DNA from 4 places in the Flammeovirga agarivorans genome. Region 4 is predicted to be linked to each of the others. Evidence: riboswitches for the same ligand, from Rfam matches in the RefSeq annotation. Region 4 holds a riboswitch; each other region holds the start of a gene.
The links. A riboswitch is a leader RNA that binds a small molecule or an ion and turns the genes downstream of it on or off. The one in region 4 is predicted to bind S-adenosylmethionine.

Region 1 (7,831 bases), on a different contig from region 4:
AAAGTATACTCCATCTTACCAAAAGCTACAGGGTATTTTTCATACAGTAATTCTATAAACTGATGAAATGATGCTGTATCAATCATAGCTGGATCATCGTACGATATCGTTTTGATTTTTATCGCATCAGATAAATGCTGAGGTGCTGCATTGGTCACCTTAATCGGAGCAATTTTTTCTATGTCAGATTGTTTTGATGAGAACAACAATAAGTTTGCAAGAATATAAACTAAAGCGATAGCTAGTGATCCGAGGATAATTCCTAAAAGCCTTTTCATTTTTGAAGTGTAGAGTTTATAAAGTTTTCTTTTGGTGATATTAAGATAGTAAGTTGTATTTAATTTTTAAGTATTTATAAAATAAAAAAGCGTTACCGAAGCAACGCTTTTAATGAAAGTTGGATAATTCGAATTGGTATGTAAAATCTTTATGGTTTTAATCTTTAACTCCTAAAGATAAGGTAATCATTTTAAATAATTGTAATATCTACTTTTTTAATAGAAATACATGCTGCTTTCTTTCGTATCCGTACGAAATTTTCAGTCCACTAACAGAGCATATCTTAGCCACTAAAGCCAAACCTAAGCCCAAAGACTGAGCACTTTCCGACCCTTTTACAAATCGTTTAAAAAGTTGGTCTTTTGATATATTCAAAGGAGCTCCATAATTACTTATGCGAAACTCTGTTGAAGTTGTTTCAATCTTTATTGGTCCTTCAGCTGTACCATATCTGATGGCATTTTTCAATAAATTTTTAAGAATAATATCAAACAGATAAGGATCTATATTTAAAGCATGTTCTTCATCTAATTTCATCTCAATAGATAACGATTTCAACTGAGCTAATTCCTCTACAGCCTCCACCTGATTCCTAATTTCTTCAATGGTATACAGTGTCTTGATATCTGTAAATTCACCATTCTCAATTTTAGTAATCAAGTTCAGAGTAGTACCTAATTTTGACAGGTGGTTCGCTTCATCATAAATCGTTTTGATCATCTTTGCATCTTCCTCTTCAAGCTTTTCAGAAAATAAAAGTGACTCTGATTTATTACGAATTATTGCCAAAGGAGTTTGTATCTCATGTGCTACATCCTCTGTATATTCTTTCAAGTGGTTATAATCCGCATCGATTCTTTCGATCATATTTGTGAACAAGTCTTGCATATCTACAAACTCTTTGGTTGTTGTAGATACTTTCTCCACTTCTTTTGAACCTCCCACTTTAAAGTTTTGCATTGCTTCTAATATCCTTCTGAAAGGTCTTAAGAAATACCCTTGTAGAAGTACATTAAAAGCTACAATTAATATGACGAGTACAATAAAAGAAGGGATAAGGTATTCGAAAATATCATCTCGGAAGTAATAGTAATTTTGAACTTCCTTATCCATAGATACTCGATAAAATTTTCCATTAGCTTCAACCAAGACCACTTTACGTCTATGAATTAAATTACGTTCAATTTCAGGATGATAAATAGTGATATCTTCCGTAATTGGATAATCCGTCTTTTTACAATGAGATGAAATCTCCTGAATATTGGATACACTTCCTCCGATAAGTGAATCTATAGATCTACCTTTTTTCAGGTGATGTTCCACTCTTCCTTCAATCCAACCAAATCTTCTATTTAAGTCTGAATCGATAAATTCATCCGCTTCTTTTGTCAGTAGTTTAGCATTAAAATAAAATACCACAAAAGTGAAAATGAGGTAAAAGAAGGTGATTCGTGATAGTAAATTAAAAGTTCTTTTACTTTGCATAGATTTATTTGCTAGTAGAAAATTTATACCCCATGCCATAGACTGATTTGATATAATCTTTGGCTCCTCCCTTCTGTAACTTTTTCCTTAAGTTCTTAATATGAGTATAAATAAAATCAAAACTATCGGCTTGATCAATATGATCTCCCCAGAGATGTTCTGCTATATTTTCTTTTGTCAGCATCTTCTCTCTGTTATAAAGGAAGTACAATAATAAATCATATTCTTTTTTTGTCATTTCTATGATTTGATCATTGATAGAAACTGTTGATAAAGAGATATCCACTTTTAGTTCATTTACCTCAATAACATTACTTCCTTTTAACTTTTTTCGTCTGAATAATGAACGAACCCTTGCAATCAATTCGGCCATGTGGAAGGGCTTTGTGATGTAATCATCAGCACCTAATTCAAGACCTGTTACTTTATCGTCTACACTATCCCTTGCCGTAACGATTAATACTCCTGCATTGGCATCCACTTCTTTTATTAACCTGACTACATCCAAACCATTACCGTCAGGTAAGCCTAAGTCGACCACTAAGATATCATAGGCGTAAACACCTATTTTTTCTCTAGCATCAGTTAAAGTAGAGACATGTTCTACACCGATACTCTGATCTTTTAGATTGGCTAATATATCTTCAGCTAATAAATGATTGTCTTCGATCAATAACAGTTTCATAATCACTAATATCAATAAAGAGTAGCCATATTACTTTTTGCAAGCTATGGCTACTCAATGCATATTTTTATTCAGGAGAGGATGTCTCTAGAAGTCATCCATTCCACCTCCACCACCTGAAGGTCCTCTTCTCGATGGCTTAAAGTTATTCAATCTATAAGTGAATGTCATAGTAAAATACTGAGCATATCTAAAATCTTCAGTATAATTATTAAAACCGACACCCTCTGAAGTACTTTTTCTTACTGCTGTCCCCAATACATCGTTCATTGAAGCTGTAATGGTCAACTTCTTTTTCATCATATTGTGCTTTAAAGCAGCAGTCATCATATAGTACCCTTCATTTTCTCCTTGAGCAGTTACAGTAGGTCCAGTATATCTACTATTGATTTGCAATTGAGTTTGTTTTGTCAATCTGAATGTGTTGTTAAAACGGCTACTCCAGTTTAAGCTTTGGCGATCAAAACTCTGTCCCTCCAATTCACCTTCTACTCTGTAATCATATAAGTTGCCCATTAAATCAATGGTCCACCATTTTACAGGATTATAGTTTAATGAAAGTTCAAAACCTAAAGCGTAATCAGTTCCTACGTTCTCATAAGTATGTAAAATAACACCTTCAGACCAAACACTCTGAACTCTTTCAATTTTGTTTTGTGTCATTCTATAGTAAGCATCAAAAGATAAAGTAGCTTTTTCTCCTAATCCTTTTAAATAACCAAAATCAAATGAATCAATGTTTTCCGGTAATAAAGCTGGGTTACCTCTACGTACGTTAAAGGCATCTTGCCAAGTAACGAAAGGCTCTAAGTAATATCCTCTTGGTCTTTCAATTCTTCGAGAGTAACTCAACATCAATTGGTCTTCTTTTGGTAATCCATAAGATAGGTGAATCGTTGGGAAAACATTCCACTGATCTACAGGATAGTCCTCTTCAGTTCCTTCAAGGTTGATGTTTCGGCCTGTATACTCCGCTCGCAATCCACCCTGATAACCAAAGTTACCTACCTTACCGGCATACATACCGTAAAGTGAGTGGATTGTTTGCGTGTAGTTGGTAGTAAAGCTATAGTCTGGTGCAAAGACATAGTCACCAGTCGACACATCATAATTATATACCTCGTTAATATCTTGTGATTTGTTCCATCTTGTTTGCCATCCTGCTTCAAACTTGTCTGTTTTTCCGATAGGCAACGTATAATCTATTTTAGCTCTTAATCTTCCTCCAGGGCCAATTTCTGTAGACCTCTGGCCTGAAGCTGGGTTTTCTGCTATCACTCCGCTTGCATCTTTTGGATACAACTCATTGATTGAGCTTTCGGTCATATCTCTACCGCCATAATCTACCATAGCATCTAAAGTATGTCCTTTTTTATCTTTGAATTTATGTTGATAAGCTAAGTTTGCACTGTAGTATAAACCACCTCTTTGCCAGTATTCACTAGAAATATATTCCGTCTCGTTGATCGGTTGGTCACTTCCTCCAATTTGTTGGTATTCATAGAAATTCGCATCCATCCCACCATACATTTTAAAATCACCAACTCTACCAGATAGTTTAATGAAATCATTATCCGAAATAGAATATTCAGCACCCGCTTGAATACCCATTACTTCAAAAGTACGTTCTCTTTCTCCATCAGAAATCACATAAGAAGTGGTATCATTTGTAGTAGTTCTACGTTCAGATTTATAGCTACCCGGACCTGGTCTCTTATTGTAATTAGCTCCGATATAGTAGTTCCATTTCTTCTTTCTGAAGTTTAGTAAGAAGTCTCCACCAATTCTTCCATACCTACCCACATTAAAGTTGGCTACACCATTTACACCTTCTAACTTATTTTTCTTTGTAATGATGTTGATAATACCAGCAGTACCATCGGGATCATACTTTGCAGAAGGGTTTGTAATCAACTCTATATTTTCAATTGTACTAGCAGGAATTTGTTGTAATGCCTCAGAAGCATCTAATACTGAAGGTCTACCATCAATTAAAACAGTAAATCCAGAACTACCTCTTAAACTCACATTACCATCACCATCTACAGTAACTGAAGGAATATTTTCTAAGATATCTACTGCTGTTCCTGACATTGCGGCAAACTGAGTTCCTACATTAACTACTTTCTTATCGATATCATAAGTCACAGAATTTTGAGTACCTACTACTTCAACAGCGTCTAAAACTTCTGCATCTGTAGACAACTCCACTTCTCCTAAGTTTGCTTTATAATTGGGTTTACCTATTTCAACACCATCAATAATATTCTTCTGAAAACCGATAAAAGAGATTTCAACGGTAAACATTCCTTCAGGAATATTTTTCACAACAAACATACCTTCAAGGTTCGTTACTGTTCCTCCAATAAGTGTATGTGATGCTTGATCAAAAATACTTACAGTAGCATATTCTACAGGTACATTACTACCTGCTTCTTTTACCTTACCTAGAATAATACCTTTTTTAATTGGGTCGTTGGCATATGCTGCTGAAACAATAATGAAAGTTATAAATGCGATTAATGTGGAAGTTTTTCTGAACATGAATTGAGTCGAATTTAAATGATATCACAAAAGTAGATTTCAAATCTGTAGCAAATCTGAAGAAAATTGTAGTTTTATTTTTTTTGAAAAAAATTCGATTTATTCCACTCTTTGTGAGTATATTAGATTACAGTGTTAATAAAATTTGAAAAAAAATAAAGCATGAAATCTATTGATCTTTAAACCAATTATCTATATTTGCATCGCATTACTTATCAAGAAAGGCAGAGGGATTGGGCCCAATGAAGTCTTGGCAACCTGCGCTCCTCAAAGCAAGGTGCTAACTCCCAACTCGAAGGTGTTCGAGAAAAGATGAGTTTATCTCCAGAAAAATTTCATTAAGTACTGTCTATCAGTACAATGTCTAAAATTGATAAGTACTTGGGTTAACATTTAATCTTAGACTGATTGGCTTTTAGGAATATTTATCTCAACTGTTGTATTATTATTTTATCAACAGTATTTACTAGCTGCTTTGAATTACAGGAGCAGCTTCAGATTATGGAAGACGGAAAAGGAAACTATTCTTTTACGTTTGATTTTTCACAAAGTAAAGAGTTGCTAAATATTGTGTCTGCTTATAAAAATGCAGAGGGCAATAGCATTTTCCAACCCAGTCAATTTAAGAAACCTTTGATGCTCATTGCAGAAGAACTTGATAACGTTCCCGGTGTGTATGATAGTAGATCAGTGATCGATACTACACATTGGAAATTAGGAATTAGGTTCGCCTTTGTTGACATCCATGCCTTAAATAGTGCACTATCAAAATTGGACAGAGCCAAAAAAAATGAGGACACTTTTTTGAAAATGAAAAAAAGAAAGGCCGAATGGATACGAAATGTCGATTGGAAAACGCTTATTACAGAACATATGCCATCATCTTCGGATGCCAATACGATTATGACTCAGCATATCGACTCTGCAAATTATAGTTTTCACTGGATGTTAAACCGAGAAATTAAAACAGTTAAATCATACGAAATAGAGCGTTTAGGCTCAACCGAACTCATATATAAAGGCAAAATCCCAAATAGTGATAATGTAGACTTCATCACACAATGGGATGTTAAATTCAAGTAGATTCTAAGAACAGAATATAAAATATGACGTATTTATTCACATCCGAGTCCGTTTCAGAAGGACATCCTGATAAAATCGCTGATCAAATTTCAGACGCGATTCTAGATGCTATGTTAAAGCAAGACCCTGCCTCTCGCGTGGCTTGTGAAACTATGGTAACTACTGGATTAGCTGTAATCGCAGGTGAAGTTACTACAAAAGCATACGTTGAAATCCCTGACGTTGTAAGGGAAACAATTGATAAAATCGGATATAACAAAGAAGATTACTACTTCGCAGCACACTCTTGTGGTGTACAAGTAGCTCTACATAGTCAATCTCCAGACATCGCTCAAGGTGTAAATGTTGGAGAAGGTGTCGACAAAGAACAAGGTGCCGGTGACCAAGGTATGATGTTCGGTTATGCGACAACTGAAACTGAAGACTATATGCCAATGGCTTTGGCTTTCTCTCATGGCTTAGTGAAAAGATTAGCTGAAATCCGTAAGCATGAACCAGAATTAATCGGTTACTTAAGACCTGACGCTAAGGCTCAAGTTACCATCGAATATAATGAAGACAATACTCCTTTGAGAGTTCATACTATTGTTGTTTCAACGCAACACGATGAATTCCCTGGAGTTTCAGACGATGAAGCATTAGCACAAATCGCTGAAGATGTGAAGAAGCATGTTATCCCTACAGTTATCCCTGCAGAGTTGATTGATGCAAATACAATTTTCCACATCAACCCAACAGGTAAGTTTGTTATTGGTGGTCCTCATGGTGATGCTGGATTAACTGGTCGTAAAATCATTGTAGATACTTACGGTGGTAAAGGTGCTCACGGTGGTGGTGCTTTTTCTGGTAAAGATCCTTCGAAAGTAGATAGATCTGCTGCTTATGCATCAAGACATATCGCTAAAAACTTAGTAGCTGCAGGTATCGCAGATGAAGCATTAGTACAAGTTGCCTATGCAATTGGTGTTTCTCACCCGGTATCATTGAATGTAACGACTTATGGTACTGCTAAAGTGGATTTAACTGATGCTGAAATCTCTAAGAAAATCGAAGAAATCTTCGATATGAGACCTAAAGCTATTGTTGATCGCTTAGGATTAACAAACCCTATTTTTGCTCCAACAGCCGCTTACGGTCACATGGGACAAAAACCTTATAAAAAAGAAGTTGAAGTTGAAGTGAAAGATATTGTAGAAAGCAATGGTCAAAAAGTAACGACAACAAAACTTGAAAATAAAGAAGTAGAATTCTTTACATGGGAAAAATTAGACTATGTAGATAAGATTAAATCTGCATTTGGTATCTAATATTTTTATGTAAAAAGTATTTTTTCTGAATCCTTGTTGGTAATTTCAAATCAACAAGGATTTTTTTATTATGCGTACTTTACAAATACTATTCATATTAATTTTTAGTTTTCAATCTCTTTTCTGTTGGGCACAAAATATTACCGATAACCATTCAGAGTTTAAACAAGAAGTTAAAAACCGAAAAACTGTTGGACTTGTACTAAGCGGTGGTGGAGCAAAAGGTATTGCTCATATCACTGTCATAAAAGTATTGGAAGAATATGGAATCCCTATCGACTATATCACAGGTACATCGATGGGTGCTATTGTTGGCGGATTTTATGCTGCAGGTTACACTACCGATGAGATGATCACGATATTGAGTGACCCTGAATTTCAAGACTGGGTCAACGGTAAAGTCAATACTGAAGATCAATATTATTTTGGAAGACAATCCAGAGGTGCC
Region 2 (7,831 bases), on a different contig from region 4:
AACCTGTGATACCCCATCCAGCGCGTAGTTTTAAATCGCTTAATACATCACTTCCAGATAAGAATAATTCTTCAGAGATTCTCCAAGCACCAGAAACTGATGGGAAAACACCCCATTTGTTATTATCACCAAATCGAGATGAACCATCGACACGCATTGTACCAGTGAAGACATATTTATCTTTAAAACTTAAGTTAGCTCTACCAATCCATGAGATTAATTTGCTTGACTCTTTGTATGAATCCACCAAAATATTATCACCACTTGCTGCATTTAAGTTATACTCAGCGATATCATCAATTTGGAAACCAGTAGCATTTGCTCCATTATACTCTCTACCAAACTCTTGGAAAGTATAACCAGCTAAGGCATTTAATTTTACATCACCAAAAGTCTTTGTATAGTTTAAAGTACCTTCTAATAGTACGTTATGTAAGAAGTTGTTTCTAACATCAGCAGATCCATTTCCTTCACCAACCCACTCAATACTACCTGGAAGGTATGCGTTACGTTTTGCAGAAGTAATATCTCCACCGATATTAATTTTACCTGTTAATCCTTCAACAAATTCAGCCTCAACGTAAGCGTTACCTAAAACTCTTTGTGTATTTGTGAAATCACGTACAGAATTCGCCATGATGTATGGGTTTTTCTCTAGTAAGTTAGGTGACGAATAGTCTTGAGGTAATAGTGGAGACATACGGATCATGTTGTTGATAACACCTCCATCAAGAGCACCACCCACACCATAAGGCAAGTTGTTGTTCTTTGTAAATGAACCCATCATATTAGCACCTAATGTTACTTTCTTAGATAGCTTTTGTGTGATGTTCATTCTACCTCCAATTCTTTCCATACCAGAGTTAATCATGATACCATCTTGGTTAAGATAGTTTACTGAGAATCTATACTGAGTATTGGCCGTACCACCAGAAACCCCTAAGTTGTGATTTTGAGTGATAGCTTGTCTTGTCATTACTTCTTGCCAATCTGTATTAGCATCTAAATCTAAAGGAGTTGAACCTTCAGCTTGTGTGGCTGCTCTGTATTCTGATGCAGTAAGCACATCTAGCTTTTTAGCGATGTTTGAGATACCCACATATGCATCGTAATTGACTTTGGCTTGTCCTTCTTTACCCTTCTTTGTTGTAATAATAATAACACCATTTGCACCTCTGGCACCATAAATTGCTGTTGCAGAAGCATCCTTTAGGATATCAAAAGATTCAATATCCGCAGGGTTGATAGATGCTAAAGGGTTTTTTGAAGCAGATGCAGAGTATACTCCTGCTGTACCAGGATCTGAGGCAGTATTATCAATAGGGAAACCATCAATAACATACAAAGGCTCATTGGATGCAGTAAGTGATGTACCACCTCTAACTCTAATGTTTACACCTGCACCTGGTTCACCAGAAGAAGGCGTCATCTGTACACCAGCAATTTTACCTTGGATCAATTGATCTGGTGATGTAAGTACACCTTGGTTAAAATCTTCTGATTTCACAGATGACATTGCACCGGTAACATCTTTCTTTTCCATTTGGCCGTATCCAACTATCACCACTTCTTCAAGTTGTTCAGCATCTACTTTCATTGAAATACTGAAGTTGGAAGTGTTTCCAATAGCGATTGATTGGTCAAAATAACCAATATAACTAAACGTTAATGTTTCTGCACTTTCAGGGACATTTAGTGAGAATTTTCCTTCAAAATTGGTTGTAGTTCCGGTTGTAGTTCCTGTTACAATAACGTTTACTCCAGGCATTGGGGAATTCGTTTCATCATAGATAATACCCGTCAGGTTTCGTTCTTGAGCATACGTAGAAGTCAGTGTTGCTAACGACAGAATCGCCAACAGACTGAAGAGTTGTAATAATCTTTTCATTAGTTAAAATTGTAGTTTATAGGACAGACATGAATTGTTGTGATCATCTCATGTTCAAAAAATAGTTAGACAAAAGAGTATAGCATTAAATAGATTGTTTATTTCATTTTCATCAAGAGCGCTCATGTGTTGGCTATAGTTTGTCTATCACAATTCTAAAGCTAATATGAATTAAAAACAAATGTTAAATGCAGTGCTAATTCTTGAGATAAAGCGTTTTTATTGCACTTTTTATGGAAGCACAAACGTTTTGTAGCGCAACACCTGAATCAATCACCAACTAAACCGGTTGCATTAATATGATAACGAAATAAAATATACGAATTAAATTATTTAGAAACCTGTTGCGCAATCGGTAGATAAAATATTTAAAATGTACTGAATACGTTTAAAAATTGCATATTTCTATCATTTATCATCTGTCAAAAAAATCAAAAAAAATTACTGATTTTTCAATAAATCGGACCTTTTCATGCAAAATCTGTGGGCTTTTCTTCATTTTGTCATTATCTTGCGGCGTGCTTATCAAGAATGACAGAGAGAACGGGCTCGTAGATGTCATGGCAACCGTTGTTCCCAGCGATAGGTGCCAATTCCCGCTTCGGAAGTGTCCGAGAAAGATGAGTAGAAGCATTCGATCTAGAATGAGGGTCTCAGAGAAACTTTAAGCACGTTTTAACTCTCCTATTTTATAAAATAGTTGAGTATGTGAAACGTAACTTTCAAAATATTAAGATGTCAGAAAAACTCCAGGAGTTAGCAAAAGAACGAGTGTTGATTTTGGACGGTGCCATGGGTACTATGATCCAAAGACACAAATTAGGTGAGGATGATTACAGAGGCGAGCGTTACAAAGATCACCCATGTGACGTTAAAGGTAATAATGATATGTTATCTATTACTCAGCCGAATATTATCAGAGATATTCATAAACAGTATTTTGAAGCAGGTTGTGATATCGTAGAAACTAATACATTTAGTGGTACTACAATCGCAATGGCCGACTATGAAATGGAAAGCGAAGTTTACGAGTTAAACTATGCGTCTGCGAAGTTGGCAAAAGAAGCTGCATTAGAATTTACTGAGAAGGAACCTCACAAACCTCGTTTTGTAGCTGGAGCCATTGGTCCTACCAACCGTACTGCTTCAATTTCACCAGATGTAAATGATCCTGGTTATAGAGCCGTTACATTTGATGATCTTGTGGAGGCTTATTATTTACAAGTTCAAGGCTTAGCAGAAGGTGGTGTAGATACGATTCTTATCGAAACCGTTTTTGATACCTTAAACTGTAAAGCTGCACTGTTTGCAGCAGACAAATATTTTACGGATGTAGAAAATGGAAATGTTACTCCCGCTGCCCCAAAAGGTAGAGAAGAGGAATTTCCTAACCAATATAAAGGAAAGCGTCTGCCATTGATGGTATCTGGTACTATTACTGATGCTTCTGGTAGAACACTTTCAGGACAAGTAGTAGAGGCATTCTGGAACTCTATTAGACATGCCGATTTATTTAGTGTAGGTTTAAACTGTGCTTTGGGTGCAGATTTACTTCGTCCATATATTCAAGAGTTATCTAGGGTAGCGGACGTAAATGTTTCTGCATATCCTAATGCTGGTCTACCTAACGAATTTGGCGAATATGATCAGACATCAGAAGAAATGAGTGATATCTTAAAATCTTTTGATGGATTAGTTAATATCGTAGGTGGATGTTGTGGTACTACTCCAGATCATATTGCTGGTATTGCTAAAACATTTAGTCAAGCAAAAGTTAGAGAGGTTACTAAAAAAGAACCTTATCAAAGACTTAGTGGTTTAGAACCTGTAACGATCAAGCCAGATAGTATCTTTGTCAATGTAGGTGAAAGAGCCAACGTAACCGGTTCAGCAAAATTCCGTCGATTAATTGAAAACGGAGAGTTTGAGGAAGCGATTGAAGTAGTAAGACACCAAGTGGAAGGTGGTGCTCAAGTGATCGACGTCAATATGGACGAAGGAATGTTAGACTCTAAGGAGTGTATGACACGTTTCTTAAACCTTATTGCTTCTGAACCAGATATCGCTAAGCTTCCAATCATGGTCGACTCATCTAAATGGGAGATTATTGAAGCAGGCTTAAAGACGTTGCAAGGTAAAGGTATTGTTAACTCGATTTCACTTAAAGAAGGAGAGGAAGATTTTATTCAAAAAGCAACACTCATTAAAAAGTATGGTGCAGCTGCTGTTGTTATGGCTTTTGATGAAGAAGGACAAGCAGATAACTTCGAAAGAAGAAAAGAAATCTGTTCTCGTTCTTATGATATCCTAGTAAACAAAGTAGGGTTCCCTCCACAAGATATCATCTTTGATCCTAACATTTTAGCGGTTGCCACAGGTATCGAAGAGCATAATAATTATGCTGTAGATTTCTTTAAAGGTACGCAGTGGATCAAAGAAAATTTACCACATGCATTAGTAAGTGGTGGTGTATCTAATATCTCTTTCTCTTTCAGAGGTAATAATGCTGTTAGGGAAGCCATGCACTCAGTCTTTTTATATCATGCAGGTAAAGCAGGTATGGATATGGGTATTGTAAACCCAGGTATGCTTGAGGTGTATGAAGAGATTCCAAAAGACTTATTAGAACATGTTGAAGATGTTCTTTTAAATAGAAGAGAAGATGCTACTGAACGTTTAGTTGATTTCGCAGAAACTGTAAAATCAAAGGGTAAGAAAAAAGAGGTAGACCTTTCTTGGAGAGAGAAAACAGTTGAGGAAAGACTTTCTCATGCCCTTGTAAAAGGTTTAGTAGAATTTGTAGAAGAAGATGTTGAGGAAGCTCGCCAGAAGTTTGATCGTCCAATTGAAGTGATTGAAGGTCCTTTGATGGATGGTATGAATGTAGTAGGTGACCTATTTGGTGAAGGTAAAATGTTCCTTCCACAAGTAGTGAAATCTGCTCGTGTAATGAAGAAGGCAGTAGCGATTCTTATTCCATATATCGAGGAAGAAAAAGCAAAAAATCCAGAGTTGTCTGCATCCTCATCAGCAGGTAAAATTCTGATGGCAACTGTAAAAGGTGATGTACATGATATCGGAAAAAATATTGTAAGTGTTGTTTTATCTTGTAATAATTTCGAAATCATTGACTTAGGTGTAATGGTGCCTTTGGATAAGATTATAAGAACTGCCGTTGAAGAAAAAGTGGATGTTATCGGACTAAGTGGTTTGATTACACCATCTTTAGATGAAATGGTATACGTTGCTGAAGAACTAGAACGTCAGGAATTAAATATCCCGGTATTGATTGGTGGTGCTACGACTTCACGAGTCCATACTGCCGTTAAAATTGATCCACAATATTCAGGTTCTGTAGTTCACGTTTTAGATGCTTCGAAATCAGTGCCAATTGCTTCTGCTTATACATCTGAAAATAAAGAGTATAGAGAAGAAGTAATCCAAGAATTTAAAGAAGAATATGCAGTTTTAAGAGAAACTCACGCTAAACGTCAAGGGGCGAAAAAGCTAATTTCTCTTGAAGATGCTCGTAATAATAAAGTGGATATCGATTGGGCAACGACACCAATCACTAAACCATCATTCTTAGGTAAAAAAGTATTTGAGAATTATGATTTAGAAGAAATTGCAAAGTATATGGATTGGACGCCATTCTTCCAGACATGGGAATTGGCAGGCCGTTTCCCTGCGATCTTAAAAGATGAGATTGTGGGTAAGCAGGCATCAGATCTATATGATGATGCAAAGGCGATGTTGAAAAATATCATTGATAATAAATTACTTCAGGCCAATGCTGTTATTGGATTCTTCCCTGCAAATAGTATCAATGACGATGATATCGCTTTGTATGATTTTAAAGAAGAAGATGTAGAGTTACCAGATGCAGAACATCATCATTCGTTATTCTACAGAGAAGATCGTACAAATCAGGTAGGTACATTATGTCACTTGCGTCAACAGAATAAAAAAGCAGCAAGCAAGCCTAACTTCTGTTTAAGTGATTTTGTTGCTCCAGTAGAATCTGGTCGAAACGATTACATCGGTGCTTTTGCAGTAACTGCAGGTATTGGATTGGACAAATTAGTTGCTAAATATGAAGCGGATTTGGACGATTATAACAGTATCATGGTAAAAGCCTTAGCCGATCGTTTAGCAGAAGCCTTTACAGAATTAATGCATGAAAAAGTGCGTAAGGAAATTTGGGGTTATGCAAAAGATGAAATCTTTAATAATGAAGATTTAATCGATGAAAAATACGAAGGTATTCGTCCTGCACCTGGTTATCCAGCTTGTCCTGATCATACAGAAAAAGACAAGTTATTTGAGATGTTGGATGTAACAAATTCAATTGGAGTAGAATTAACAGAAAGTTATGCAATGACTCCGGCTGCTGCTGTTTCAGGCTGGTACTTTGGTAACAAAGAATCTCGTTACTTTGGTTTAGGAAAAATCAATGAGGATCAACTTAAAGATTATGCTGAAAGAGTAGGCAGACCTGAACACGAAATGAGACGTTGGTTAGGCACCGTTCTTTTATAAACAGAGAAATATCTTTGAGGTATTTAATCCTCTCTAATAAATAACTTATTGAGACCAAGCTTAGACTTATTCTAAGTTTGGTCTTTTTACTTTTAGAGTAAATGCAAGTATTTATTTGACAAAAAGAATATGTAATTATATAGCTATAATTTATTGGTTACATTTTCTTTCCTTACTTTTTACTTCTTGCTTAAATTTTCTATTTTCACTTCATAATTAAACCTCCACATGTAAGCAGAATTTATGAGTAAATTAGTAACCTTAGAGAACGCAAATTTATCGGTTCAAATTTCAAGAAATGGAGCAGAATTGCACTCTGTATATCATAAACAACATCAGCAAGAATATTTATGGCAGGGAGATAAGGAAGTTTGGGGTAGACATGCACCAGTTCTTTTTCCAATTGTTGGTCAGGTTGAAGATGGATTCTATGAGGTCGATGATGTAAAATATAAATTACCTCAACATGGTTTTGCTCGTGATATGGAGCATAAGTTGATTACTCAAGACGAATTAAGGTGTATTTTTGAACTAAAGTTTGACCATTCTACAATGGAAAAATATCCTTACAAGTTTGTATTCAGAACAATATATGAGATAAAAGGAAGTAAACTATCCATCACCTATCAAGTGGATAATATGGATATGGAAGATATCTATTTTTCTGTAGGTGCCCATCCTGGTTTCAATACCAATTTTATCCCGAATACTAGTTTTGAGGATTATGTAATTGAATTTTCTGAAAAAGAACCTTTCGAGAGATTATTATTAGATAACGGTTTAAGAAGTGGAGCCATTGAACATGATGCATTAAAAGGTGAACATATTCTTCCATTAACGTTTGAAACTTTTAAAGATGATGCATTAATCTTTGACCATTTCAAATCTGAATATTTAGATATTTATGCCAAGCATTATGAAGATAGAAGATTAAGAATTGGTTTTAAAGACTGGCCATTGTTAGGTATTTGGACCCCGTATCAAAAGAGAGCTGATTTTGTATGTATTGAACCTTGGTATGGTGTAGCAGATCTTAGAGATGAGAACCATGACTTTAAAGAAAAATATGCTAATCAGGTATTACATAAGGAAGAGACATTCTCAGCTACTTTCACTGTAGAGATCATAGATAATGAAGATTAGTGATTATACAGGAGTTTGGCAAGAGGAACAAGTGGTAAAGTCATTTCAAATTGGGCCAAATTACATTTTAAAACCTACTGCAATTGCAGAGTTTTTTCAAGAAGCTGCAGGTAATCATTCAAATGCAGAAAAGTTTGGAATGAGAGAAATGATGGCTCTTGGAAAAGCATGGGTGTTAGGTTCCATAAAATATAAGATCAATCAATGGCCTAAATGGTCAGATAATCTATTGATTGAAACTTGGGTTTTTGATGTTCAGAA
Region 3 (7,831 bases), on a different contig from region 4:
AATGAAATTAAGTCATCAGTAGATAGGTTATGTTTTCGGGCAATGCCGTATAATGTGTCTCCAGGCTGGACAGCGTAGTTCATATTATTAGGGGTATTTTGTATTTTCTTTATTTAAAACGACAGCAACAAAATCATTCAATGCTTATTTGCTTGATAAGCAATACAGTAAATTCTTAAAAATTACGTACTTTTGATATATATCACTGCATTCTTCATTTTGATATTACAATTTAAAAAAACAAAGTGATATGTGAATTGATAAACTGAAAACTTTTGTCTTACTGGATCATGAAAAAGTTACTATTACTCTTCATCGGAATAATTACGATTCATTCATTACATGCTCAGTCAATAGAAAAATTACGAAAGACATTAAATAAAGGGAAGTATGAAAAGGTAATGCATTTAGGCATGAAAGCACAGCAGAAGTATCCTGATGCAGCTTATCCTTTTTTGTATATGAGTTGGGCTGCTTGGTTCGAAGGGCAGGGACAATTGAACTATGCTAAAACACAGTGGAGATATATCAATACATCACTAAAAAACTATGAATTGTATTGTCAGAAAATTGATGACCCTCAAAAAAAAGATCGCGTATTAACTAATAAATTAAGACAATACCTTGAAGAATTTTATGATAAGTCTATCACTTTTGATCGTCCAGATGAGGCAAATTTAGCCAATAATTGGAGTATTAAATTATTTGATGAACCATTAAATATTAAAGAAGAAGCATCTCCTATTCTTACAGCGGAAGTAGAGGAAATTTCACCGTTTTCTTTTTCTTTTTCTGAAGGTATCTATGAAACTTTTTTTAAAGCGGAAGACATCAAAACTTCTCCTGAGAAAATTGCCAAAAAAGCAGACGATTATATCGGAGTTCCCTACAAATATGCCAAAGAAGACCCGTACGATGGGTTTGATTGTTCAGGATTTGTACTGTATGTATACAAACAATTTGGATTCGAGTTCCCTCATAATTCAAAGAGAATTGCCATGTTGGGAAAGTCAATTCCGTTAGGGCAAGTTCAAGAAGGGGATATTGTATGCTTTGGAGCAGAAAATGCCAATAATTATAAGGACGTGTATCATATAGGAATTATCTATCGCATAGAAAAGGAAGATGTGAAAATGATACATTGTGGTACAAGCACAGGGGTCGTTGTAGCAGACTTGAATAAAGGATATTGGAATGAGCAGTCTTTTTTTATTAAAAGACTAATGACTTTAGAACATGATATCTTTATAAAATAAAAAACTTACCGGATAAGTACCGGTAAGTTTAAGTAACTTTTCTACTGTGTTTTGAGGTATTAACCTCATTTGTGATATTGTGGTGTATATAAGTATTCTTTTGAATGTCATAAGAAGTCTCAACCAACGAATTGTTAATCAAAAAGCAACAAATAATTCGGTTAAATATTTTTCTCTATAGTAAGAGGATTGAGAATGGGGGAAAAGGGTCATAAGAAAACAAGAGCACAATGATTTGTAACTCGGGATGTGCCCTTGTTTTATGTAAATAGAGTAAAAGTTAGTAGGATAATTATACAATAAGAAATAGTAAAATTGGGGTTAGAATAAGGAGTCAACTATGCATCATATCAATGATGTTAAGTCTTCTGTTTACTTTGTCATACAAAATATGATTGTTAAAGAAGCTAGTCTAGTTGATGATCCTTTTTGATGTTTCTTTTAGTGTTTCAGGTTATGGTTTAAGTAACGAGAGGGGTTTTAAAAAGTTACAATTATTAACGATTCTCTAATATGATGTTAAAGAATTAGTAGTCTATTTGTTAATAAAAGGCGTTTTTAGAGCCAAAATCGATCAATTTTATTGTACTATTCTAAGATTGATGTTTTATTATTTTGTTAAATTGTATATTTCTAATAAAGTGTTGTAATAATTAAATAAAATAGAATTTTATCAAATTTCCTTAGTTCAATATTCTATTAACAGTGGTTTTCCTTTCGAGGATTTAATATATTGAATAACTATTCAATTATTTTCACGACTATGGAACGACTTATCGAATACTTTTCAACTATGCCATCAAGCCACAGAACTGTCTTATTAGTTGGTGGGATTACTTTTTTTTGGATGTTGGAAGGTTTATTCCCTCTTTTTAGATTCTCATATATCAAATGGAAACATGCTGCAACTAATATATTCTTTACGATAACTACAGCAATTGTAAATCTATCTTTGGCATTTGTAATGGTATGGACTTCAGACTGGGTAACAAATCATCAATTTGGTATCATGTCGTGGTTAGATTTCTTACCTACACCTATAGTAATATTAATTGGTTTGTTGTTTATGGACTTAATAGGTGCATATGGTATTCATTACCTTAATCACAAGGTAAAGTGGTTTTGGCTTTTTCACCTGATTCATCATACAGATACTAATGTGGATACTACCACTGCAAATAGGCATCATCCGGGAGAAAGCTTTCTTAGGTTGTTTGCGACAATATTAGCGGTATTTGTTGTTGGAGCTCCTATTTACATGATCTTTCTATATCAGTCTTTGTCTGTAATATTTTCTCAGTTTAATCATGCAAATATTATTTTGCCAGCAAAATTAAACGCAATAGTGGCTTGTTTTTTTGTCACTCCAAATATGCATCATGTACATCATCATTTTCAACAGCCTTTAACAGATACCAACTATGGTAATATATTTTCAGTTTGGGATCATGTATTTGGTACATATGCCAATGTAGATAATAAAATGTTGACATATGGAATTGATACTCATATGAGTCCACAAGAGAATGAACCCATCAAGAATCTATTACAGATTCCTTTTCAGGAGTACCGAGATATCAAAAAAATAGAAGAGGAAAAGGTAGACAACAGATCTTACTAATGCGAGTGTAATCACTTTGGTATGTTCAGTAATCTATTGTGTATTTTTAGAATGAAGTGAAATTTCCATTTCTAAGCAATCCAATAATTCGGTAATATAGATATCTTCTGGAGGTAGGTTAAATTCTTCCAAAACATGGTAGATCACTTTTTTCTTTGAAAGATTATCAATGTTCAGAATTCTTTCATGATCTCTGTAATCAACATTTCTAATCAATAGTACATTTTTAATCACTTCTTTCTGTGATTCCAATGTTAATTGATTTGAGAATGATGATATTAAATCTAAAATACTAATTGATGATAAAGTGTGTAACTTGTTGTTGCTCCCCTCATTCATAATGTAAACAATAGGTTGGAAATCGTTAATTGACAGTAGTTAGTATACGGTGTTTATTAGTATAAAGTCGCACACAATCAGTGGTTAAACTCGTTAATAAAATTTAGGTAACAATAGTTTGGTGAAAAGTTATTAAACTGATAGAATAAGTTGTGAGAAAATCCTAAAAATGAGAGAAAGAAAAAGCCTTGAAGGAAATATCCAACAAGGCTTCAAGATTATGAGAATGTTGATAATTAATTCCCAATTTATTTCTTTACATATTTTGTAAGTATCACAATCTGCTGACCGTTTACCTTACCTTCAATATGTTCGGGGTTGTCATGAACTAATGAGATATTGCGAACAGCTGTACCTCTCTTTGCTGTAAAGTTAGCACCTTTTACATTTAGATCCTTAATAAGAACAACTGAATCTCCATTTTCCAATGTAGCACCGTTGGCATCTTTGTGGATCACTTTGTCTTCATCAGAAATACCTTCACCTGTGGCTTCTGCCCATGCTTGAGTATCTTCGTCTAAATAAAGCATATCTAAAAGGTCTTGCGGCCAACCTTCACTTCTTAATCTTGTTAGCATTCTCCATGCAAGAACTTGAACAGCAGGATTTTCATTCCACATACTATCGTTAAGGCATCTCCAATGGTTCACATCCATCTGATCAGCATTATCAATTTGAGTTTGACAATTACTACATAAGTAAGCGTGGTCTGCTGTATCTTTAGATGACTTTGGTTCAACTAAGTAAGGAGATAAATTTTCAGTGGCACCACATAATTCACAGGTATTTCCACTTCTTTTTTCAAGTTCTTTATCTAAACTCATAATATATATTTGAATCTTTTTGAATGATAATCCGATCCTTTTTTAACAAAAGGTAAACAAATTTGCATAAAATTATTGAGGTAGCCTTTACTTGTAAACGATTATTAAAAAGACTATCTGAAGTAGTAGAACCATAAGTTATTTATTCATCCGTAAATGGGTTAGAAAACTTGGGGTCATTAAGGAAGGTTTCATCGGTTAACATTTTCAAGAAGCTTAATATAGCTTTCTTTTCTTTTTCTGTTAAATGCAATACGATTGGGTCTCCTGGAAAAATAGGCTCATTGCTTGCTTCTCTGATCAAAGGATCTAGTGTGGCACTCATCTCGATATGTTCATCGTAATGTTCTATAACTTCTTCAAGAGTCGAAAACCGTCCATCATGCATATATGGAGCTGTTACAGCAATATTTCTTAATGTTGGAGCTTTAAATTTGCCCTTGTCATAGATAGACCCACTTACCGTCATTAATCCATCTTTTAGTTCTTCATCATTGTCTAAACCATTATTGTGGAAACCACGAAATCCTTTGCCATCTCCAGAAGTTAGAATGTTTAGATGACAGTCACCACAGTTACCACCCCTTAAGTTCTGTGATGGTTCTGGGTGTGTGAAGAATAACTGTATACCCAATAATTCTTCTTCTGTAGGGGTATAGCTACCTTTTAGGTATTGATCATATTTTGAATTACTTGAGATTAATGTTCTTTCGAATTGAGCGATTGACATACCAATTCTTTCTTCTGTAATTTCTTCACTACCAAATACAATCTTAAATAGTTTAGGATATCTATCGTCAGAAGTTAAGCGTTCAATAACTTCTGGTAGTGTCATATCCATTTCCAAAGGATTTTCAATAGGTTCTAAGGCTTGTTGCTCTAAAGAGTTTGCTCTTCCATCCCAAAAGAATTTAGCTTGCCAAGGAGCATTTTGGATAGACATACTACTAAAAGTACCCACTCTACCGTGAATTCCTTCGGCTAATGCTTTTCCATCTGTAAATGCCAATTTTTGTTGATGACAAGTAGCACATGAAGTAGACTTATCTCTTGATAATTGGGTATCGTAAAATAACATACGTCCTAATTCAACACCAACAGTAGTTGTAGGGTTGTGATCTGGTAATGTATATTGTTTTCCAAAATGTGAAGGGAGTTCAAGAGGGTATGTTTCATTCTTGATCGCCTCTTTGTCTGATTCACAACTTGTAAGAAAAAGGAAAAGTATTAAAGAGTAACTACAGAATTTAATCGATTGCATGTTATTTAGGTTTGTAATCAATTTACAAAAAAATGCCGAAATATGATGATGAAGTTGAGCGTAATCATATTAATGGGTGAGACAGGAGTGTTAATGAATTGAAATTAATTGCTCGGAATAAATGTGTTTACTAAAATTGCACTGAAAACATCAAGAACCTTAAATGGTGCCAACCGAGCAAAGCAAGCCACGGTGGCAAAATCGATGTGGTCTGATTCTAAGACAAAATAAAAGCAGAATCCTCCCAATATCTTGATGTAGCTTGCAATTTAATACCACTTAAATGTGTAAACTAACATGCAAAAAGAACCTTTTGAATTGAATTTACAAGAATGCTATGCCATCTTAAAAGGAGGTTTTGTATCATCCTCTGAAGAAGTAAAGTTAAGAAGCTTAACGATGTTACAAGCTGAAAAACTATTAGGATTAAGAAATAAACAAGACCATTCTTCTCCTAAGTTTTATGGTAATTCACTTCTCTCTAAAATAGAAGAATACCTATCCAATAAGACTGAATAGGTATTTTTAGGTAAAGAAATATTTTTAAGTAGTCACACTATAGTATCTAATATTTTATTGGGTTTTTAAAACAAAAGTCTAATAGGCCGAAGATAGTCCTTTCGAACCTTACTGTCTGTTGACTGTGAGAATCGGTCGGATATATCTTGTGCAATAATTTGTATTTGATGGGACTTTCTCAGAAAAAGAATTCTTGTTTTAAAATACAAGGTTTTATTCTTACGCTTAAACCTTAATGTTGTATTCTGAGATAATCCTGTAGTTCTTGCTTTTTGGATTAAATCATAAAAAGAAGCATGATCCTCTTTTACAATTAAATCAGTGATCAATACTTTATTAGAGCCAAAGTATTGGGTCCAGACGATATTACTCAATTTAGTATTGTAAAAATCATCTATAGTGAGCATGATATCAAAAGCTGGAGATTCAGTATGTACAGAATAACTGTATACAGGTTGTGCTCTAGAAATATCTGTTTTATAGAAATTCTGTAGTATGATCTTTCTTAGTTCTCTGCATATAGGAGAAATTTCTAAAATAAAGTTCTTATCATAACCACTTTTTCTATCACATAAACCAATTAATCCAACTTGTCTGGAGTTATCATAGATAGGGATCAGTATATAAGAAAACCAAGACATTCCACTATTAAAACGTTCTTGATCGAAACTGAAAAATGGTACTCTTCTATGATACGATAATTTCAAATAACGATGTGCCTTTGATGGCGTTGATAATGGACCGTTCCCCATCATAGGGATACGGCCATGATTTTGGTTACATTCTATAAGTTGTTTATAGTTCGTTAAGTAATGTTGGTCTTCTACTAAACCTATGAAGCCATAACTACTCCCGGATAGCTTACAGAGTTGATGTATACTTTTGTGTAAGATCTCTAATTCGCCAACAGAATTGCTTCTGACCTGCTGAGAAATAGTATGTAGCATCTTCTTATACTGATCCTGAATAGTAGTGCTATAAGTCATAGATTGAATAGAATTTTAAAATTAGGTCTAACAGGAATTCACTTAAACAAACATCAATGTCTTATCAAAAGTTGATGGGGTAAAAAAAAGAGAAGTGAGGTTTCGTTACTTTTGTGATAATTTTAGACCAAATAATTATGACTTTTCATTTCATGTACTTTTTGAGTATGGTATTATTCTTATAGACAGTTGAATGATTTGTAATAAATAAAGAAAGTCACCCTTAGATTAGAGTGACTTTTGTGTTCTTGTCTAAATATTAAGACAAGGAAAATAATATGTATGATTCTTTTATATTATGAATTCAATCGTACGTTTTTAGGTCTGTTTGTTCCATCTTGTCCCATTCTTTTTTTCGATCTTTCAGCCCTTTTGAAACGAACTTCTTCAGATTCTTCTTGAGTCGATTTACTTACTGAAAGAATAATTCCGATGGTCATACCCGTAAATAATAAGGAAGTACCACCCATACTAATTAAAGGTAATGGAAGACCTGTTAATGGTAATAATCCAACGACTACGCCCATATGAACAAAAGATTGAAGTATTAAGCTAAAGGTGAGCCCCGATGCTAATAAACCACCGAATGCTTTTTGACTATTGGCAACGATAATCATTCCCCGATAAAGTAGAGTAAGATATAAACCAATGATGACTATAGCCCCAATCAATCCGTATTCTTCTACTACAATTGCAAAAACAAAATCAGAATAGGAGTGAGGTAGAAAGTTTCTTTGCGTACTATCACCAACACCTTTGCCCCATAATCCGCCTGTTGATATAGCTATATAAGATTGCTCAGCTTGATAAGGTACTTCTGTTTCACTCATAAATGAGGTAAGACGACTAACAGCAGTTCCACCTCTTTGACCAAATTGATAAACAAAAGCTCCTGCTAGAATACCGATACCTACTAACATCACTAAATACTTAACAGGTACACGTCCAATAAATAATTGAAGCATGATCGTTAGAAACAATAACGATGCAGTTGAAATATCTGAAACACCGATTAATCCACAGAT
Region 4 (7,831 bases):
CTCTTCTTTAATACCATACTCTTTTACTACAGGTGTAATGAAGTCTTTAAAACCACTGGAGACAATCAATACATTATCTTTCTCTTTTGTGAAAAACTCTCTGTTTCTTTTTACTGATTCAGAAACTAGTTTTTTCAACTCGTCAGACAATTGAGATACATCTTTTTTCGTCGCCTCCAACAACGCTAAACGTTGCTCCAATGCTTCTCTAAAAGACAGTTCTCCAGCCATTGCCTGATCAGTAAGATCTTTAATTCTCTCCCCTACTTCAATTTTTTTGTCCGTACCTTCATAAAGGATATCACTTAAAATATCCAATGCTTCTACTTTGGTAAACGTACTATCGAAGTCAATTACAAAAAATTTCTTGTCAGCCATGATTACTAATTCTGTCTTTTGTTACAATCGCAAACTCAAAAATATTATTTAATCATCAATTATTTATAATTTTCATCCATTTATTACCAAATTATCAACAAAAAGATAGAATTTATTGATTTTTCACACTTTTACAGATTAATCTACAAGTACGTCCTTTATTTTCTTAGGAAGTTTATCGAAGACCAATTGATAGGAATGATCCACCCATTTTTTCACTTCACTGTCGTCCATATCACTATTTACTACTATAGTATTCCAATGCTTTTTATTCATGTGATATCCCGGTAATACAGAAGTGTATCTCTCCCGTAATTCTATTGCCAACTCTGGATCACACTTCACATTTATACTCTCAAACATTTCTATGTTAGTGATCGTAAACACTTTTTCTCCAACCTTAAAAACTAATGTCGTTTCATCGAATAGAAAGCCTTCTGTCACTCCTTTTTTATTAAGACAGTAATTCCTAAAATCTTCAATATTCATAATAGATTATTTTAATTTTCATTTATTTCTTGGGAGATGAACTAAGATAAAAAAATTAGATTAAATCTTCATTTCCATACAACGAATTAAAAACAAAGCACACGCATGGTGAAATCTCCTTTTTTGTACTTTTTCTAGAATTTTACTGTTAAAATGTTTTAAAAATAAAAAGTCAATTTTAACTTGCATCAACTTATTATCAATCTCCATATTTTTTTAAAACAATTCTTAAAGTTCTGTGTTAACGAATGGAACTTAAGAAACAATTATTATGAAAAACTTTCTAGTACTTTTTAATATCTTCATATTAGCTTCTACTGCTTTTGCACAGAAAGGTATTATCAGAGGAACTGTAACGGAACTTCCAAGAAACGAACCTGTACCGTATGCTACTGTTGTTATTCAAGGCACATCTACTGGTGCTACTACCGACGATAACGGTAAATATCAAATTGAAAATCTAGAACCCGGTCTTTATAACATTGTTGTAAATTACGTTGGTTATGGCCCTGCTTCTCAAGAGGTAGAAGTTTCAAATGCTCGCCCTGCAGTTATTAATTTCTCCTTAACTCCTTCTACCCAAGAGCTTAACGAAGTAGAAGTGATTGCCAATGGCTTTTATAAGTCAGATGAAAGCCCTGTTTCAGTACAAAGAATTGGTGTTACAGAAGTTAAAAGAGCACCGGGTGCAAATAGGGATATTTCAAGAGTGTTACAATCACTTCCAGGCGTTGCATCGACAGCATCATTTAGAAATGATATTTTAATTAGAGGTGGTGCCCCAAATGAGAACAGGTTTTATTTAGACGGCATTGAAATTCCTAACATAAATCACTTCGCTACACAAGGTGCATCAGGAGGACCAGTAGGAATGATTAATGTAGATTTTATCGAAAACGTTGAGTTCTTTTCAGGAGCCTATCCTGCAGGTCGCGGCAATGCGCTTTCATCAGTGATGGAATTCACACAAAAAGATGGACGAACTGATCAACACACAACAAATATTATCCTAGGAACATCTGACATAGGTGTAACATTTGAAGGTCCGGTAACAGAAAAGTCTTCTATCATTGTTTCAGCAAGACAATCATATCTACAAGCATTATTCAGTGTGTTAGGCTTACCTTTTCTACCAACTTACAATGACTTCCAATTAAAATATAAATATGAAATTGACCAACGCAATAAAATATCAATTATTGGCCTTGGAGCAATTGATCAATTTAAATTAGCTGATTCACCAGGTGAACCAACTGATGAGGATTATGAAGAAAACCTTTATATCTTAAATAATACTCCTGAGCAAAATCAATGGAATTATACTATAGGAGCTAAATATGAGCACTTTAGAGACAATTCAACATTTACATTTGTGGCGTCAAGAAACATGCTTACGAATAATCAGTTCAAATACCCGAACAACGATAGATCACAAAGTAAAATTTACGATTACAATTCAACAGAAGCTGAGAATAAATTTAGACTTGAAGGGTTAACTTTCACAAATACTGGATTTACTTTTTCATATGGTGTTAGTTATGAGTATGCTAATTATACTAACCAAACTTACCAAACATTATATGATTACTCCACTGGAGAATTAGAAACAATCAACTTTAATAGTGTACTACCTTTAAACAAATGGGGTGGATTTGCTACTGTTTCTAAAAAATTAGCTCAAGACAAAGTAACTTTATCATTAGGAGCGAGAGTAGATGCCAATGATTATTCTGATTCTATGAATAATTTATTAGATCAGTTTTCACCAAGATTTTCAGCATCGTATCAATTTACGCCTAGATGGAGTTTAAACTTCAACACAGGCATTTATTACCAATTACCTACTTACACCACGTTAGGATACAAAGAGGGTGAAGACTTTGTAAACAAGGACAATGGTTTATTATACATTAGAAACAAACAACTGGTTGGTGGTTTTGAATACAAGATTCCTGAAAAGAACTTAAAGTTTACAATTGAAGGGTTCCAAAAGTTATACGATCAATACCCATACTCTATCAACAATGAAATTTCATTAGCCAACTTGGGCGCTGATTTTGGAGTAATTGGATCTGAAGCTGTAACAAGTACATCAAAAGGTAGATCTATAGGTATAGAGTTTATGGCTCAACAAAAATTCTTCAAGGGTTTTTATGGTATTCTAGCCTATACTTACGTTCAGTCTGAATTTACAAATGCCGACCCTAACGTTTATGCTCCTTCTTCTTGGGACAGTAGAAATATTGTTAGTTTAACTGGCGGTAAGAAACTTAAGAGAAATTGGGAAATTGGTGCTAGATGGCTTTATTCAGGTGGCACACCCTATACCCCATATGATGTAGATGCTTCTATGGATAAACAAGTATGGGACGCAGAAAGAAGAGGCGTAAAAGATTATTCTCAAGTAAATACATTACGTTTATCAGCCAACCACCAATTAGATGTTAGAGTGGATAAATATTATTACTTCGACAAGTGGAGTTTAAATGTTTATTTTGATATTCAGAACATGTACGGGTATCAGTCTAAAGGACAACCAATACTTACTACAGAAGTAGATCAAAATGGAAATCCAGTCACTGATCCAAACGACCCTAGTAAGTACTCTCCGAAATATATCGAGACGACCAACGGAATTGTTCAACCTTCTATTGGAATCATAGTTGAGTTATAATATTTCTAAAAATACAGCTAAAAACCCTCGTTTTATTCAAATAAAAAAGCGAGGGTTTGTTTTTTATTAAATTCTCACTTTACTTTGAAGCATCATACCATTTACATCTAAGTAAGACGTAAGTGTTTATAAAGAAGAGGCCAGAGACTAGGCTCTAAGACCCTCTAGCAACCATCACAAAAGTGAAAAGGTGCTACATCCTAGCCTAAATTTTTAGGAGCTATAAGCAAATATCGGAACGTCTGAAAGGATCCTCCTTCTACTACACACACCAATATTTTGCATCCTAGATTAGGCTGATGTACATCTTCTCATCATTGCTTTTAATAGAACATCAATACCAATCTGAAAATACAATGCAAGAGCATTCTTTTACATATAATAATCAGTATGACCTTGAACTTGGGGAGAGCTTACCTGAATTCACACTGAATTACTTTACTGCTGGAAAAATGAAGAAAGATTTTTCCAATGTAGTTTGGGTTTGTCATGCATTAACCGGTAATGCGGAAGTGTTTGATTGGTGGAATGGTTTATTTGGCAATGACTGCATTTTTAATGAAAAAGATCATTTCATTATCTGCGTTAATGTTTTAGGATCATGTTATGGCTCAACAGGACCAACATCTGTCAACCCTGTTACTAATAAACCTTATTACAATGATTTCCCCAATATCACTATTAGAGACATTGTCGGTTCATTGGAGATTCTAAGAAATCATTTGGGTATTGATAAAATCAATACTCTTATTGGAGGTTCTTTAGGGGGACAACAAGCACTAGAATGGGCTGTTCAACAACCAAAATTAATGGACAACCTAATCATCTGTGCTACCAATGCAAGACATTCTGCATGGGGTATCGCTTTCAATGAAGCACAGAGAATGGCTATCGAAGCAGATCCTACATGGGGAGATAATGATGAAAATGCTGGTATTAACGGTCTAAAAGCGGCTAGAGCTGTTGCTATGCTTTCATACAGAAATTATAGCACTTACGAGGCTACTCAGACAGATAAAGACGATAACATTACAGATAATTATAGAGCCTCTACTTACCAACAATATCAGGGAGACAAGCTGACCAAACGATTTAATGCCTACTCATACTGGACACTTTCCAAAGCCATGGATTCTCATAACATGGGTAGAAATCGAAAGTCTTTAGAAGAAGCATTACAATCTATTGAAGCTTACACTCAAGTAATCGGAATTACAAGCGATGTTTTATTCCCAGTTTCGGAGCAAAGATATATCACTCAACACATTCCAAATGTAACTTATGAAGAGATTACATCCCTGTATGGACATGATGGATTTTTAGTAGAAACACATAAAATTGCTGGTGCAATTAGCTCATTCTTTAAGCAAAAGAGTAAAAAAAGAATTCTGTTATCAAATTAGGCACGCCTTTTGTTTTTTAGTAAATTGTAATAATCGAACTCCGATTTAACATTCTACTTAAAAGACAGAAGCAAAATGAACAATATTAAGAATAGATTCTTCACGACATTAGCATTGATCACTTTGGGTGCATTAGTTTTTTCATGTTCAAGCAGCTCAGGAAATGCATCTTCTTCTTACTTCCAAAAAGAAAGAAAAAAATACGAGGTGATGGATATGCACTCAGATTGCCCACAACTTGTAAAATCTAGAAGATAAGCTAGAACAAATACTTTATATTCAATCCTTTTTTCGTATTTAAATGAAAAAAGGATTTTTTCGTATTTATCATCAGGCTTTATTTAAACAAGAAATTTTTTTATCTAACACTTTTTATAGAAATCCCATTACGTATTTTCAATATGCAAAGAGACATTGAAATCGCAGAGCTAAGAAGGCTAACCCAATATATTGATGATAATTTTGACTATGATTTCAAAAACTACGCAATGTCTTCTTTTACAAGAAGAGTAAGAAGAGTTGTGGAGTTATATAAATTCAGTTCAGTAGATGCATTAATCCGTAAGTTCAAAGACAACCCTGGATTCTTTCAAGATTTTGTCTCAGAAATTACCGTTAATGTCACTGAGATGTTTAGAGATCCTACATTTTGGATTTCACTTCGTGATGAAATCATTCCTGAAATCTTAAACGAGCATCAAAAGATCAATATTTGGCATGCTGGATGTTCTTCTGGGGAAGAAGTTATTTCTATGTGTATTATGCTAGAGGAAATGGGAACTCTAGACAAAGCTACCATCATTGCTACAGACATAGATAAATCAATAATTAGTAAAGCCAAGAAAGCTGCTTTCAACGCAAAAAATATGGAACTTAACCAATCCAACTATGAAAGGTTTGGAGGAAAAAGTTCTATTTATGACTATTTCATCGAAAGAGACGGTTTCTACCATGTAAAACCAGAATTACTTGATAGAGTCTCATTCAGAGTGCAAGATTTAGTCAAAGGAAACCCCTTCTCTAAGTTCGATCTCATTCTATGTAGAAATGTAATGATATACTTCAATCAGACATTACAAAACGAAGTATTGAAAAAACTACACGGAAGTTTATTCAAATATGGCAATCTAGCTATTGGCTCAAAGGAGTCATTAATCTGGTGTGATATCGCTAATAAATTCGTTGTAGTTAATAACGAGGAGAAGGTTTATAAAAAAATTAAAGAGTAAAACAGAACCGGATGAGCAATTTAATTGACAAATCTGTTTTCGAGAAAAAATACAAATGTATTGTCATCGGGGGTTCTGCAGGAAGTTTTAAGCCAATTACTCAACTTTTAGCTGACATACCAAAGGATTTTCCGATACCAATAATTTTATGTCTACATCGTCTAAAACATGTTAGGCATGGTTTTATCGAAGCATTATCTATAAGAAGTTCTAAAACAATTGTAGAACCTCAAGATAAAGAAACGATCCGACCAGGAATGGTCTACCTCGCTCCTGCCAATTATCATTTATGTGTAGAGCTTGGTAATTCAATTTCACTTTCTACTGAAGGTTTAATTAATAATTCCAGGCCGGCTATTGATTTAACATTTCAAACTGCTGCATACACTTTTAAAGAAAAACTCATTGGTATTTTATATTCAGGAGCCAATAAGGATGGAGCACTAGGAATGAAATCAGTCAAAGACAAAGGTGGTGTAACTATCATTCAAGATCCAGAAGAGAGTATGATGAACACGATGCCAATGTCTGCGAAAAATGTAACTGAGATTGATTTTTGCCTTGAAGCAGAAAAAATTAAAAATTTTCTACTCCAATTATACAAGGCTTATCAAAAATAAACGTTAGTTAATAAACTCTTGTCTTTTTTCAAGCAACCTTCATAATATTTTGAAAACAACGCAGAAAAAAACAAATATTCGAAGAAAAGGCTCACGCTCTGATGTACGTAAATATGGAATCATATTTAACGGGGTTTTTACAGCCATTTTTACAACAATTATTTTGTTGGAAATTCAATTCCCGAATATTTTATCTCTTGTAGGTATCTTAGATACCAAGGAGTTTAATAGAGAAACATATCTATTAACGCTAAGATTTTTGGATCTAATATTTATTACTGGTACGGTTTACTTCTATCTAGATAAATCTAAACCTTTCAATATTTATTTAGGTATTCTATTCCTTTTCTTATGTATTTATTCTATTTGGGGTATTCATGACCTTCCTAATGTAATTCTTACTAGCTTGGAAATCACCGATGATAAAATCATTGGACAAATTAGAGAAGTGAGTAACCCAACGTTTTATTCGATTGGATTTACATTTGCCATATTAATTTTCTTCTTATTCCGCTTGATCTCAGACTTAATGAAAGACCCTGAGGATCAGATTATTTATGTTCCTAAATATTACAACAAGGAAAATAAAAGCAACGAAGAAGAACGTATCGATGCTATTAAGGAAAGAGCTCAACTTATTAGAAAAAACATTCGATCTTCTATTCTAACGGTAGAAGACCAAGAAGATAGAGAACAAAAATTACTAAATGCTATCTGTAAAGAGTTCAAAGTCTGTACAGGTATTTATTATAAGGTAAATAAGAAAGAAGATATTGACATCATTCAGTATTCAAAAGGTTTCTCTTTCTTCTTACCTGACTCACAGGTTTTAACTTATGAATTTGGCGAAGGGCTTCCAGGACAGGTAGCAAAAACGAAAACTTCGATTATTTCAAATTCAATTCCTGAAAGATACATTAATGTAGTTTCAGGTCTAGGTGACGCCTCTCCTAACTCCTTAATGATATCTCCAATCCTTAATGATGACGATGTTTTAACCGGAGTAGTCGAACTAGCATCTTTCAATAATTTCACTAA

Region 1: linked by a shared signal. The riboswitch ahead of HGP29_RS02825 (hypothetical protein) and the one ahead of HGP29_RS23755 (homoserine O-acetyltransferase family protein) in region 4 are both predicted to bind S-adenosylmethionine.
Region 2: linked by a shared signal. The riboswitch ahead of metH (methionine synthase) and the one ahead of HGP29_RS23755 (homoserine O-acetyltransferase family protein) in region 4 are both predicted to bind S-adenosylmethionine.
Region 3: linked by a shared signal. The riboswitch ahead of HGP29_RS06040 (hypothetical protein) and the one ahead of HGP29_RS23755 (homoserine O-acetyltransferase family protein) in region 4 are both predicted to bind S-adenosylmethionine.

Annotation. Positions count from the first base shown of each region.
Region 1 is NZ_JABAIL010000001.1:676,197-684,027, reverse strand. Features, by position in the region: gene HGP29_RS02845 (M20 family peptidase) at 1-278, opposite strand, end outside; gene HGP29_RS02840 (sensor histidine kinase) at 487-1,764, opposite strand; gene HGP29_RS02835 (response regulator transcription factor) at 1,769-2,449, opposite strand; gene HGP29_RS02830 (TonB-dependent receptor domain-containing protein) at 2,537-4,993, opposite strand; SAM riboswitch class I at 5,203-5,312, shown strand; gene HGP29_RS02825 (hypothetical protein) at 5,495-6,076, shown strand; gene metK (methionine adenosyltransferase) at 6,100-7,383, shown strand; gene HGP29_RS02815 (patatin-like phospholipase family protein) at 7,454-7,831, shown strand, end outside.
Region 2 is NZ_JABAIL010000008.1:185,549-193,379, forward strand. Features, by position in the region: gene HGP29_RS22085 (SusC/RagA family TonB-linked outer membrane protein) at 1-1,888, opposite strand, end outside; SAM riboswitch class I at 2,408-2,515, shown strand; gene metH (methionine synthase) at 2,624-6,427, shown strand; gene HGP29_RS22095 (aldose 1-epimerase family protein) at 6,671-7,570, shown strand; gene HGP29_RS22100 (acyl-[acyl-carrier-protein] thioesterase) at 7,560-7,831, shown strand, end outside.
Region 3 is NZ_JABAIL010000002.1:305,855-313,685, reverse strand. Features, by position in the region: gene HGP29_RS06070 (LysM peptidoglycan-binding domain-containing protein) at 1-83, opposite strand, end outside; gene HGP29_RS06065 (C40 family peptidase) at 291-1,256, shown strand; gene HGP29_RS06060 (sterol desaturase family protein) at 2,020-2,877, shown strand; gene HGP29_RS06055 (hypothetical protein) at 2,911-3,129, opposite strand; gene HGP29_RS06050 (PhnA domain-containing protein) at 3,465-4,040, opposite strand; gene HGP29_RS06045 (cytochrome-c peroxidase) at 4,183-5,301, opposite strand; SAM-I-IV-variant riboswitch at 5,444-5,541, shown strand; gene HGP29_RS06040 (hypothetical protein) at 5,599-5,820, shown strand; gene HGP29_RS06035 (GAF domain-containing protein) at 5,886-6,806, opposite strand; gene HGP29_RS06030 (FtsW/RodA/SpoVE family cell cycle protein) at 7,103-7,831, opposite strand, start outside.
Region 4 is NZ_JABAIL010000010.1:173,719-181,549, forward strand. Features, by position in the region: gene serA (phosphoglycerate dehydrogenase) at 1-378, opposite strand, end outside; gene HGP29_RS23745 (MmcQ/YjbR family DNA-binding protein) at 517-867, opposite strand; gene HGP29_RS23750 (TonB-dependent receptor) at 1,139-3,541, shown strand; SAM riboswitch class I at 3,665-3,770, shown strand; gene HGP29_RS23755 (homoserine O-acetyltransferase family protein) at 3,898-4,944, shown strand; gene HGP29_RS23760 (hypothetical protein) at 5,020-5,202, shown strand; gene HGP29_RS23765 (CheR family methyltransferase) at 5,346-6,173, shown strand; gene HGP29_RS23770 (chemotaxis protein CheB) at 6,185-6,793, shown strand; gene HGP29_RS23775 (GAF domain-containing protein) at 6,843-7,831, shown strand, end outside.